Regions from separate parts of the Rahnella sp. CJA17(1/100) genome, predicted to be linked through region 1. Evidence: predicted binding sites of a transcription regulator. Region 1 holds the regulator's gene; each other region holds the start of a gene.
What was found. The regulator PurR, encoded in region 1, represses purine synthesis genes. The targets are predictions, from matches to a motif close to CANGCAAACGTTTGCNTG.
Positions count from the first base shown of each region.

Region 2: a site for PurR is predicted at 1,655-1,672, ahead of purT (formate-dependent phosphoribosylglycinamide formyltransferase). Genes of this name have one in related genera too.
Region 3: a site for PurR is predicted at 1,729-1,746, ahead of rbsD (D-ribose pyranase). Genes of this name have one in related genera too.
Region 4: a site for PurR is predicted at 1,454-1,471, ahead of glyA (serine hydroxymethyltransferase). Genes of this name have one in related genera too.

Region 1 covers NZ_CAWOJA010000044.1:415,186-418,359, reverse strand. Annotated here, with positions in the region: gene AACU55_RS18845 (C40 family peptidase) at 1-239, shown strand, start outside; gene cydH (cytochrome bd-I oxidase subunit CydH) at 405-494, opposite strand; gene purR (HTH-type transcriptional repressor PurR) at 828-1,853, shown strand; gene punR (DNA-binding transcriptional activator PunR) at 1,891-2,796, opposite strand; gene punC (purine nucleoside transporter PunC) at 2,933-3,174, shown strand, end outside.
Region 2 covers NZ_CAWOJA010000044.1:308,921-312,094, reverse strand. Annotated here, with positions in the region: gene dbpA (ATP-dependent RNA helicase DbpA) at 109-1,491, opposite strand; gene purT (formate-dependent phosphoribosylglycinamide formyltransferase) at 1,742-2,920, shown strand; gene AACU55_RS18360 (YoaH family protein) at 3,011-3,174, opposite strand, start outside.
Region 3 covers NZ_CAWOJA010000001.1:5,687-8,860, reverse strand. Annotated here, with positions in the region: gene kup (low affinity potassium transporter Kup) at 1-1,543, shown strand, start outside; gene rbsD (D-ribose pyranase) at 1,759-2,178, shown strand; gene rbsA (ribose ABC transporter ATP-binding protein RbsA) at 2,186-3,174, shown strand, end outside.
Region 4 covers NZ_CAWOJA010000022.1:133,095-136,268, forward strand. Annotated here, with positions in the region: gene hmpA (NO-inducible flavohemoprotein) at 53-1,243, opposite strand; gene glyA (serine hydroxymethyltransferase) at 1,576-2,829, shown strand; gene AACU55_RS12095 (3-phenylpropionate MFS transporter) at 2,993-3,174, shown strand, end outside.

The DNA of each region.
Region 1 (3,174 bases):
ATCACCTGCGCGATGCGGCTCCGGTCAAACGCGGCGAACTTGAAAGCGGTGATCTGGTGTTCTTCAGAATCAATAACCGCGGCGCAGCAGACCATGTTGGTGTTTACGTGGGGAACGGCAAGTTTATTCAGTCTCCAAGAACGGGCGAAGACATTAAAATCACCTCTCTCGGCGACGATTACTGGCAAGATCATTATGTGGGTGCACGCCGGGTAATGACGCCGAAAACGATCCGATAATAAACAATTCGTTAAGTCTGAAGTTTCGCTAATCAGCCATTGAATAGCATTTAACGAAGAGTTTCTGCAGGGAAGAGTATCGGCGGTAACGGCCACTGCGTAAAATTGAAAAGGGCGATTCCTGTAACAGGAATCGCCCTTTTTTATAGCGGTTCACTTACTGAATCAGTTCATCACCGCAGTGAAGCTGAAAGCGATAATCATAAGCAAAGCGCATACCGTGGTGATCAACGATAATTTCAGGTTGCTGTCCATCAAACCCCCTTTCGGATCAAATTGTGGCATTTTTTAAGCCACACTAATTGTGTGCCAACGCATTTTCGCATAATTAACATTTAAAATCTTGTGCTGAATGACAATGTATCCCTGAGAATTTTACTTCCACTTTCCTGCATTATAAGAGAAAATTGTCGGTTAACACGCCTGTGTGCTGGTTGATTTCACCCGAGAGCATTTCACGCCTCATTCTGAAGAATCCACCCAACGATTTCACTGCCCTTTTAGAAGCCAGCAGTGAGATCCACGCAAGCAAACGATTAACATAATGCTAACGTGCTGAAACACGTGAGTTCAGGAGTCATTGTTTACATGGCAACGATTAAAGATGTCGCAAAGCGCGCTGGCGTTTCCACTACAACCGTGTCGCACGTCATCAATAAAACACGTTTCGTCGCCGAAGAAACCAAAGAAGCGGTTCTCCTTGCAATCAAAGAGTTACATTACTCGCCGAGTGCTGTAGCCCGCAGTCTGAAGGTCAATAACACCAAAACGATCGGTCTGCTTGCCACCTCCAGCGAAGCGCCCTATTTTGCCGAAGTGATTGAAGCCGTAGAAAACAGCTGCTTCTCCAAAGGCTATACGCTGATTTTGTGTAACTCGCATAATAATCTGGAGAAACAACAAGCCTACCTGCAAATGCTGGCGCAAAAACGCGTCGATGGCTTGCTGGTGATGTGCGCGGAATATCCTGATGAGTTGCTCAATATGCTCGAGGAGCACCGTTCGATCCCAATGGTGGTCATGGACTGGGGCGAAGCGCGTAAGAACTTCACCGACAGCATTATTGATAATGCTTTCGAAGGGGGTTACATGGCCGGGCGTTATCTGATTGAACGCGGTCATCGTGATATTGGGGTGATCCCGGGCCAACTGGCACGTAATACCGGCGGTGGCCGCTTCCAGGGTTTTGTGAAAGCACTGACTGAAGCCAATATTCCGCTGCGTGACGAATGGGTAGTTCAGGGCGATTTCGAGCCGGAATCGGGCTATCAGGCGATGCATAAAATTCTGATGCAGAAGCACCGCCCGACTGCCGTATTCTGTGGTGGCGATGTGATGGCAATGGGCGCAATCTGTGCCGCAGACGAACTGGGCCTGCGCGTTCCTCAGGATATTTCCGTGATCGGTTACGACAATGTGCGTAACGCCCGTTACTTCTCCCCCGCGCTGACAACCGTGCATCAGCCGAAAGAACGTCTGGGTGAAATGGCCTTTACCATGTTGCTGGACAGAATTGTCAGTAAGCGTGAAGAGTCTCAGACCATTGAGGTGCATCCGAAACTGGTCGAACGCCGTTCCGTAGCCGATGGTCCGTACCGCGATTACCGCCGTTAACAGATATCGAACGCCTGCAGATGCAGGCGTTTTTTTTCTAATCACGCAGCCATTCCTGATTCATGGTTTCTGTATCGCCCATATATTCCAGCAACCAGGCCAGCGAGGGTGACGGATTGCTTTGATCCCACGTCAGGCAACACGGGCTGTCGGGAAACGTATTTTCCAGCGTCAGCACCTGCAACTTTTTCTGTTCTATCCACGGCGTGACGCGATGAACCGGCATCATACCCACGCATAAGCCCTCGGTCAGGCATTCCAGCGCGCAGGTCCAGTCTGGCACGACCAGCCGCCGCTGGTTATCCAGCGTCCATGTATCCCGCTTAGGCAATGTCCGGGAGGTGTCTTCCAGACAGAGTGCAGGATAAGGCCGCAACTCATCATCATTCAGCGCGCCGGATAACTGCGCCAGCGGATGTTGCGGGCTGACGACGCAATGCCAGTCCATAAATCCCATGTCACGAAAACTGAAGCCCCCGCCAACCGGTATCGCGCGTGTAGCACCGATCGCCACGTCTGCCCGCCCGTCAACCAGCGCATCCCAGACACCATTAAACACTTCTGAGTGAATAATGAGTTCGGTGTCCGCAAAATGGCGGTAGAAATCGAGCACCAGACGCCGTGTCCGTGCGGGTTTTACAATCCGGTCAACCGCCACACGTAATTCGCCGCGCCAGCCGTTCGCCACCTGCTGACACTGCCGGCGCGTGGCTATCATTTTTTTTGTCAGAATCCGCGCTTCATCGACAAAAACCTTTCCCGCAGGCGTCAGTACCACGTCACGATGGCGACGTTCAAACAACGGCACGGCCAGCCACTGCTCAAGCTGACGGACGGTATAGCTTATAGCAGAAGGCACGCGGTGCAAATCTTGCGCTGCCGCACTAAAACTACCCGTTCTTGCCACGGCATCTACCACTTCAAGGGCGTATTCTGACCACATAATTCAGCCTTCAATATTTTTGATAGCAGAGTGCAAATATTAGCGTTTCACAAGCCTGTTATCAAAGCGTTAAACTCCGCCTCCGGTATGTAATCTGCATCACATCATCTGCAATAAATAAATTAACGAGACGATAATGAAACCCTCCTTTGGATTTATGCTCTATCTCGCGGGACTGAGCATGCTGGGCTTTTTAGCCACTGATATGTATCTGCCTGCGTTCAGCGCCATGCAAACCAGTCTGATGACCAGCCCCGGAATGATCAGCGCAAGTCTGAGCATTTTTCTCGGCGGATTTGCTCTCGGTCAGTTGTTATGGGGGCCGTTGTCAGACAGGATCGGCCGTAAACCGGTATTGCTTCTTGGTCTGACACTGTT
Region 2 (3,174 bases), 110 kb from region 1:
CCCTACATAAGACAAGGTCATCGCTTGCGTTAGATAATATAATCCTCAACAAGGCAATAACACAACATTAACAACAAGACGACCAATGCAAAGCGATAAGAAACCCGGTTAACGCAAGATAATGGCTTTGCAATTCTTGCCTTTAATTTTCCCTTCCTGCAAACGTTGCAGCGCTTTCTTAGCGCTCTTCTGACGAATCGCCACATAAGCATGAACCGGGAACATATCGATTTTACCGACTTCAGCTGCGGTCAGCCCGGCGTCACCGGTCAGCGCGCCCAGAATATCGCCGGGACGGATTTTGGCTTTACGGCCGCCATCGATGCATAACGTTGCCATTTCAGGATCAAGCGCCACCGGGGCGGCGGCCAGTGCCTGCGCTGCGGGCTGCCAGGTAAACCGCTGGCGGGTGTAATCTTCCAGCGCCGTTACACGCGGCATTTCCTGCGGTGTCACGAGACTGACGGCCAGACCACTGGTGCCCGCACGACCGGTACGGCCCACGCGGTGAACGTGAACTTCCGGGTCGAAAGACAGCTCGTAATTAATGACCAGGCCGAGCTGTTTAATGTCCAGCCCGCGCGCCGCCACATCTGTCGCCACCAGTACGCGGCAACTGCCGTTGGAGAAACGCACCAGTACGCGGTCGCGGTCACGCTGCTCGAGGTCGCCGTTCAGCGCCAGCGCACTGATGCCTTTCGCCTTCAGGTCATCACAAACATCCTGACAGTCACGTTTGGTGTTACAGAACACCACACAGGAAGTCGGCTGATACTGATACAGCACTGCGGCCAGCAGCGATAAGCGCTGATGTTTGTCGGCTTCGATGAAAATCTGCCTGATATCAGCAATGTCATCTTCACCTTCGATTTCTACCTTCAGCGGCTGACGCTGAAATTTAGAACTGATGCGCTCAATGCCGTCCGGATACGTCGCGGAGAACAGCAGCGTCTGGCGATCCTGCGGCGTATAACTGACGACATCTTCGATATCTTCGCTAAAGCCCATATCCAGCATGCGGTCCGCTTCATCCAGCACCAGTACTTTCAGTTCGTCCAGTTTCAGCGTGCCTTTACGCAAATGCTCCTGAATACGGCCCGGCGTACCCACCACAATGTGCGGCGGATGGACCAGCGATTCAAGCTGTGGCCCGATTGCCTGGCCACCGCACAGAGTCAGAATTTTGATGTTTTGGGTAAAACGCGCCAGACGGCGTAATTCTTTGCTGACCTGATCGGCCAGTTCGCGGGTCGGACACAATACCAGCGCCTGAGCGACGAACTGTGAAACGGTAATGCTGTTCAGTAAACCGATACCGAAAGCGGCTGTTTTACCGCTGCCGGTTTTGGCTTTGGCGCGGACGTCCTGACCCAGCAGGATGGCAGGCAACGACGCTTCCTGAATCGGGGTCATTTCGGTGTAACCCAGTTCATTCAGGTTTGAAAGTTGCTCAACGGGTAATGTCAGGGCAGAAAAGGAATGCGTGCTCAAGGGCGATAACTCTTTATGTGAGGCAAAAATCGGGACAGCGGCAGGAAGCCTGACGCCATGGTTTGGGTAAATGATAACAGAGACGCCCGCAGACTGCCTTAAACGGCAGAAAACAGGCTAAAAAAATCCTGCTTTTATTCCCGCTTAAATTTATCAACAGCACTGCGCAATCGTTTTCGTCGACAATAATTTCAGATATACTGCGCGCCGAAATTCCTATTTTCCTTCACACAGATCTGGGTACGAAGCTATGTTAACCATTGGTACTGCACTGCGCACTGGCGCCACCCGCGTCATGTTATTAGGCTCCGGCGAACTGGGCAAAGAAGTGGCGATTGAATGCCAGCGACTGGGTCTGGAAGTGATTGCCGTTGATCGCTACGCCGATGCACCCGCGATGCAGGTCGCCCATCGCAGCCATGTCATTAACATGCTGGATGGCGATGCACTGAAACAGGTTATCGAAAGCGAACACCCTGATTTTATCGTGCCGGAAATCGAAGCGATTGCCACCAGCATGCTGGTCGAGCTGGAAAAACAGGGTCACAACGTCGTGCCTTGTGCTGAAGCGACACGCCTGACCATGAACCGCGAAGGCATCCGTCGTCTGGCTGCCGAAACGCTGAAGCTGCCCACTTCCACTTATCAGTTTGCCGATGATGAAGCGGCTTTCCGTGAGGCGATCGACGCCATCGGCTATCCGTGCATTATCAAACCGGTGATGAGCTCTTCCGGTAAAGGTCAGAGCCTGATCCGCAGTGCCGATCAGTTACAGGCGGCATGGGATTATGCCCAGCAAGGTGGCCGTGCTGGCGGCGGACGGGTCATCGTCGAAGGTCTGGTGAAGTTTGATTTTGAAATCACCCTGCTGACGATCAGCGCCGTTGATGGCATTCATTTCTGTGCGCCAATCGGACACCGTCAGGAAGACGGTGATTACCGCGAATCCTGGCAGCCACAGCAGATGACAGACCTTGCATTGCAGCGCGCCAAAGACATCGCAGAGAAAGTGGTGAAAGCGTTGGGCGGTAAAGGCCTGTTTGGCGTTGAACTGTTTGTTTGTGGTGATGAAGTGATCTTCAGCGAAGTGTCACCTCGCCCGCACGACACCGGGATGGTAACGCTGATTTCTCAGGATTTATCAGAGTTCGCCCTGCATGTGCGCGCATTCCTCGGTCTGCCGGTGGGCAATATCCGCCAGTTCGGCCCTTCCGCTTCTGCCGTAATCCTGCCGGAACTGACCAGCAACAACGTGACGTTTACCGGCCTGGAAAACGCACTGACCGGTTACAACCAGATCCGTCTGTTCGGTAAGCCGGAAATCAGTGGTAAGCGCCGTCTTGGCGTAGCGCTGGCGACGGCGGACAACGTTGAAGACGCCGTGGAACAGGCCAAACAGGCAGCGGCTGCAGTGGTGGTTAAAGGCTAATCCATTCCTGACGCTGAGATGAAAAAAAACCGGACGCCTGAAAAGAGTCCGGTTTTTCTTTGCAGCAAAGGGAAACTGCGGAGCAACGTTTTATTCGTCGTCTTCGTCATCAAAAATGACGGTCACACGGTCGCCTTTATGCGTTTCGCGGATTTCTTCTGCAACTGTCGCAATGGCTTCGCCGCTGCTCATGCCGTTTTCCATTAACTGGCGGATACGATCGGCGGCCTGTTCTTGTTCGTGATGTGATAATG
Region 3 (3,174 bases), on a different contig from region 1:
CGGAAGTTTCTTCTATGGTGAAGTGGTGATCACTCCGGCTATTTCTGTTCTTTCCGCGATGGAAGGTTTGGAAATCGCAGCACCTTCACTCGATCCTTATATCGTCCCCTTATCTATTACTGTCCTGACGCTGCTTTTCATTATTCAGAAACACGGCACCGGCATTGTTGGCAAACTGTTTGCGCCGGTGATGTTGTTGTGGTTCCTGACGCTGGCTGTTCTCGGCGTGAACAGCATCATGCAGAACCCTGAAGTACTTCGCGCCATGAACCCGATGTGGGCGGTTAACTTCTTTATCGAGCATAAGTCGTTTTCCTTCCTGGCACTTGGCGCGGTCGTTCTGTCGATTACCGGCGTGGAAGCGCTGTATGCGGATATGGGCCACTTCGGGAAATTCCCGATCCGTCTGGCCTGGTTCACCGTGGTGCTGCCTTCTCTGGTGCTGAACTACTTCGGTCAGGGCGCATTGCTGCTCAAAGATCCGGAGTCGATTAAGAACCCGTTCTTTCTGCTGGCGCCTGACTGGGCTTTGATCCCGTTACTGGTGCTGGCAACACTCGCGACCATTATTGCCTCTCAGGCGGTGATTTCCGGCGTGTTTTCCCTGACGCGTCAGGCTGTGCGTTTAGGCTATCTACCGCCAATGCGCATCATCCACACTTCAGAAATGGAAGCGGGCCAGATTTACATCCCGGCCATTAACTGGTTGCTTTACTTTGCGGTGGTTATCGTTATCGCCAGCTTCGAGCATTCGAGCAATCTGGCAGCGGCATACGGTATCGCAGTGACCGGTACGATGGTGCTGACCAGTATTCTTTCCTGTACGGTGGCACTCAAAAACTGGCACTGGAAACCTTTCCTGGTCGGGCTTTTGCTGATCGGTCTGCTGTTTATGGATATCCCGCTGTTCGCGGCGAACGCTACTAAACTGTTCTCCGGCGGTTGGTTGCCGCTGACGCTGGGTTTGGGCATGTTTATCGTTATGACGACCTGGAAAAGCGAGCGCTTCCGCCTTATGCGCCGCATGAACGAGCATGGGAATTCCCTGGAAGCGATGATCGCCTCTCTGGAGAAATCCCCGCCGGTGCGTGTTCCGGGTACGGCTGTGTATATGTCGCGCGCCATCAACGTCATTCCGTTTGCGTTGCTGCACAATCTCAAACACAACAAAGTGTTGCATGAGCGTGTGGTACTGCTGACGTTACGCACCGAAGATGCGCCTTATGTACATAACGTCCGGCGCGTCACCATCGAACAGCTTTCGCCGACGTTCTGGCGTGTGGTCGCCAGCTACGGATTTAAAGAAACGCCGAACGTGGAGGAAGTGTTCCACCGTTGCGGTCTGGAAGGATTGCCGTGCCGGATGATGGAAACGTCATTCTTTATGTCGCACGAATCACTGATCCTGACCAAGCGCCCCTGGTATCTCTACTTCCGTGGCAAACTCTTTATGGCGCTCAGCCGCAACGCCTTACGCGCGCCGGATCAGTTTGAAATTCCGCCGAACCGCGTAATCGAACTTGGTACGCAGGTAGAAATCTGATCCTCCTTTCTACTGCTCGCAGGGCACCTTCGGGTGCCCTGTTTTATTTTCGCTTTCTCCTTTCTGAAACGACTAACTCAAATTTTCCTGCGGTTTCTTAATTATTCAGCGAAACGTTTCGACGCTGATCACAATTCCATCATAACTCCGTTGCGATGGCCGGGGATCTTTATAAACTCATTGGTGAGCGAAACGTTTCGCTGTAGGAGTTCACAATGAAGAAGTCACCGCTGTTAAATGCCGAAATCTCACATGTTATTGCCCGGTTAGGTCACACCGATCAGCTGGTTATTGGCGATGCCGGACTTCCGGTGCCAGCAGCTTGCCAACGCATCGATCTGGCCCTGACCCAGGGAGTTCCCACCTTTTTACAAGTCTTAGAGGTAGTGACACATGAGATGCAGGTTGAGCGGGCTATCCTCGCCGAGGAAATCCTCACTAAAAATCCTCAACTCCATGAAGCGTTGCTCGCCCAATTGACACAACTCGAACAACACCAGGGAAACACCATTGCTTTGGATTACGTCAGTCATGAGTCATTCAAAGCACAAAGCGAAAAAAGTCGGGCTGTGATCCGCAGCGGGGAATGTTCGCCTTATGCGAACGTTATTCTGTGTGCCGGCGTAACCTTCTGAGGCCTTTATGCAACCTTTGCTGCAACTGACAGGCATTGATAAAGCCTTTCCCGGCGTAAAAGCACTTTCCGGCGCGGCGCTCAGCGTCTATCCGGGACGTGTAATGGCGCTGGTGGGAGAAAACGGCGCGGGCAAGTCCACCATGATGAAAGTGCTGACCGGCATCTATCAGAAAGATGCCGGCTCAGTGCATTTTCTTGGCAAGGAAGCGGTTTTCAGTGGCCCTAAAGCCTCTCAGGAAGCCGGGATTGGTATCATTCATCAGGAATTGAACCTGATCCCCCAACTGACGATTGCTGAAAATATCTTCCTGGGTCGTGAGTTTGTGAACGGTTTTGGCCGCATCAACTGGAAAAAGATGTATGCCGAGGCCGATAAACTGCTGGCGCGCCTGAATCTGCGTTACAAAAGCGACCGGCTGGTAGGCGATTTATCCATCGGCGACCAGCAGATGGTCGAAATTGCCAAAGTGCTGAGCTTTGAATCCAAAGTCATCATTATGGATGAACCGACGGATGCCCTGACCGATACCGAAACCGCTTCTTTATTTAACGTGATCCGGGAACTGAAAGCCGCCGGTTGCGGTGTGGTGTATATCTCCCACCGCATGAAAGAAATTTTCGAAATCTGCGACGACGTGACGGTGTTCCGTGACGGGCAGTTCATCGCCGAGCGGCCGGTCAGTTCGCTTGAAGAAGACACGCTGATTGAAATGATGGTGGGCCGTCGCCTCGAAGAGCAATACCCGCGCATTAATCATGAACGCGGTGCGCTGCGTTTGCAGGTACGCGATGTCAGCGGGCCGGGCGTGGATAACGTCAGCTTTGATCTGTACAGCGGCGAAATTCTGGGGATTTCCGGTCTGATGGGCGCAGGCCGTACCGAACTGATGAAAATTCTCTACGGAGCCTTACCGCGTAAAAGTGGTTATGTGGCGCTTGATGGTCGCGAAGTGGTGACACACTCACCGCAGGACGGGCTGGCAAACGGCATTGT
Region 4 (3,174 bases), on a different contig from region 1:
AGCAATAAAAAAGGCTGACATTCTGTGTCAGCCTTTTCTTTTCGTGCAGGGATTAAATCACTTTATGCGGGCCGAAGCATTCGTAGTGAATATTCGCTTCGCTGATGTTCATCGCCAGCAGTTGTTTCGCTGCAAACTGCATAAAGCCGACCGGACCGCACAGGTAGAAATGCATCGCCGGATCGCTCAGCTGTGCGCTGACTTTGCTCAGATCCATCAGCCCCTGATACTGAAAATCTTCACCGGGTAAATCATTTGCCTGTGGCCGGTTATACCAGACATGGCTTTCCAGTTGCGGCAGGTTTTTCTGCGCGCTTGTCACTTCACCGGCAAATGCGTGCACGGCACCGTTTTCAGCCGCGTGCAGCCATTGTACCGGCGCATGATGTCCGCGTTCTGCCAGCGTATTGAGCATACCCAACATCGGCGTCTGGCCGACACCGGCAGAAATCAGCGCCACCGGCGTGGTATCGCTGATATCCATAAAGAAATCACCGTGCGGGGCAGCAAGATGAATGATGTCGCCCGGCTGCGCAAAATTATGCAGGAAGTTGGATACGGCACCTTGCCCTTCGCGTTTTACCGCGATGCGGTAGGTTTTGCCGTTCGGTGCCTGGGTCAGGGAATACTGGCGGATTTCCTGATTTTCCAGTGAGGCATCGCGGATATATACCGCCAGATATTGCCCTGGCTGGAAGTCGGCCACCGGTTTACCGTCGACAGGTTCCAGCAGGAAAGAGGTAATCAGTTCACTCTGCGGTTGTTTGTCGGCGATGCGGAATTCACGCGTGCCGCGCCAGCCCCCCGTTTTTTCTGCGCTGTCCTGATAAATCTCGGTTTCACGGTTAATAAACACATTCGCCAGCACGCCATAGGCTTTGCCCCATGCATCCAGCACTTCCTGACCCGGACTGAACATTTCATCCAGCGTTGCCAGCAGGTGAGCGCCGACAATATTGTATTGCTCAGGCTGGATGGTGAAGCTGGTGTGTTTTTGCGCGATGCGTTCCACTGCAGGCAGCAGCGCCGCCAGATTTTCAATATTGGCGGCATAAGCGCAGATGGCATCAAACAGCGCCTGACGCTGATCGCCGTTGCGCTGGTTGCTCATATTGAAGATGTCTTTCAGTTCGGGATTATGCGCAAACATACGGTCATAAAAGTGTGCGGTCAGTTTCGGACCGGTCGCGGCGAGCAAAGGAATAGTGGATTTAACGGTGGCGATAGTGGCTGAATCAAGCATGGTGAACACCTTGTCTGTGATGATTTTATTTAAACATGTATTTTAAATGCATCTTATATAAACCCACTATTTCTGTAAACACCCCCTAAAGGGGTAAGGGCTTTTCCCGACAGGGGCTGAGTCACAAAGCTGAAATTTGTACATGTTCAGGTGAATATTTATCCCTTGATTATGGACAGATGTTCGCAGATCAAAGCCTTGCTGTATCTGGAGCCAATCGTTTGCCTAAAAACCTCAAACTGACCCTATCCGAAGGCCGCTTAAACATTTACACTGTGGCGCAGAACCCGGAAGGGGCGTTTATTTTTAGTTTGTTGAGTCAGGAGATGCGGATGTTAAAGCGTGAAATGAACATTGCCGATTATGATGCTGAGCTGTGGGCAGCAATGGAAAAAGAAGTTGTTCGTCAGGAAGAACATATCGAGCTGATTGCGTCAGAAAACTATACCAGCCCGCGTGTCATGCAGGCTCAGGGTTCGCAACTGACCAACAAATATGCAGAAGGCTACCCGGGCAAACGTTATTACGGTGGCTGTGAGTACGTCGACATCGTTGAACAACTGGCTATCGACCGTGCAAAAGAATTGTTCGGTGCAGATTTCGCCAACGTTCAGCCGCACTCCGGCTCACAGGCAAACTTCGCGGTGTATACCGCACTGCTGCAACCGGGCGACACCATTCTGGGGATGAACCTTGGCCATGGCGGTCATCTGACGCACGGTTCACCGGTTAACCTTTCCGGTAAGCTGTATAACGTGGTGCCTTATGGTATCGACGAAAGCGGCGACATCGATTACGAAGACGTGAAACGTCAGGCCGAACTGCACAAACCAAAAATGATCATCGGCGGCTTCTCTGCATTCTCCGGTATCGTTGACTGGGCAAAAATGCGTGAAATCGCCGACAGCGTTGGCGCTTACTTCTTCGTTGACATGGCACACGTTGCCGGTCTGATTGCTGCGGGCGTTTACCCGAACCCGGTTCCACACGCACACATCGTGACCACCACCACGCACAAAACGCTGGCTGGCCCACGCGGCGGTCTGATTCTGGCGAAAGGCGGCGACGAAGAGTTCTACAAAAAACTGAACTCTGCTGTCTTCCCGGGTGGCCAGGGCGGCCCGCTGATGCACGTGATTGCCGGTAAAGCGGTAGCACTGAAAGAAGCGATGGAACCTGAGTTCAAAGCTTACCAACAGCAGGTGGCTAAAAACGCACAGGCAATGGTGGCTGTGGTTCTGGAACGCGGCTACAAAGTGGTTTCCGGCGGTACGCACAACCACCTGTTCCTGATGGATCTGGTCGATAAGAATCTGACCGGTAAAGAAGCCGATGCTGCTCTGGGTCGCGCTAACATCACTGTGAACAAAAACAGTGTACCTAACGATCCGAAGAGCCCGTTTGTGACCTCTGGTGTGCGTATCGGTACCCCGGCTGTGACCCGTCGTGGTTTCAAAGAAGCTGAAGTGCGCGAACTGGCTGGCTGGATCTGTGACGTGCTGGACAACGTGAACGACGAAGCAACGATCGAACGCGTTAAACAGAAAGTTCTCGACATCTGTGCACGTTTCCCGGTTTACGCGTAATATTTGCGAAGCCGTTAAGCTGCTAAAACCCGCTACGGCGGGTTTTTTTATGGGCATGTATCAGAATTTGTGAGCTGGCAGACATTACGGGAGTATGAAAGCGTCTGCGGATTGCTAGCGATTGTGAGCTTTGTCAAAGTATTGGCCTCACACCGGAGGATTTATGGAATTGCGTTCCACGCGCTGGCTTGCACTCAGTTATTTCACCTATTTTTTCAGTTACGGTATTTTTCTTCCTTTCTGGGGCCTGTGGCTTAAAGGTGAGGGGATCTCCTCCGAAAGCATCGGCTTGTTGCTGGGTGCTGGTCTGGTCGCCCGTTTTCTCGGCACGTTAATCATTTCGCC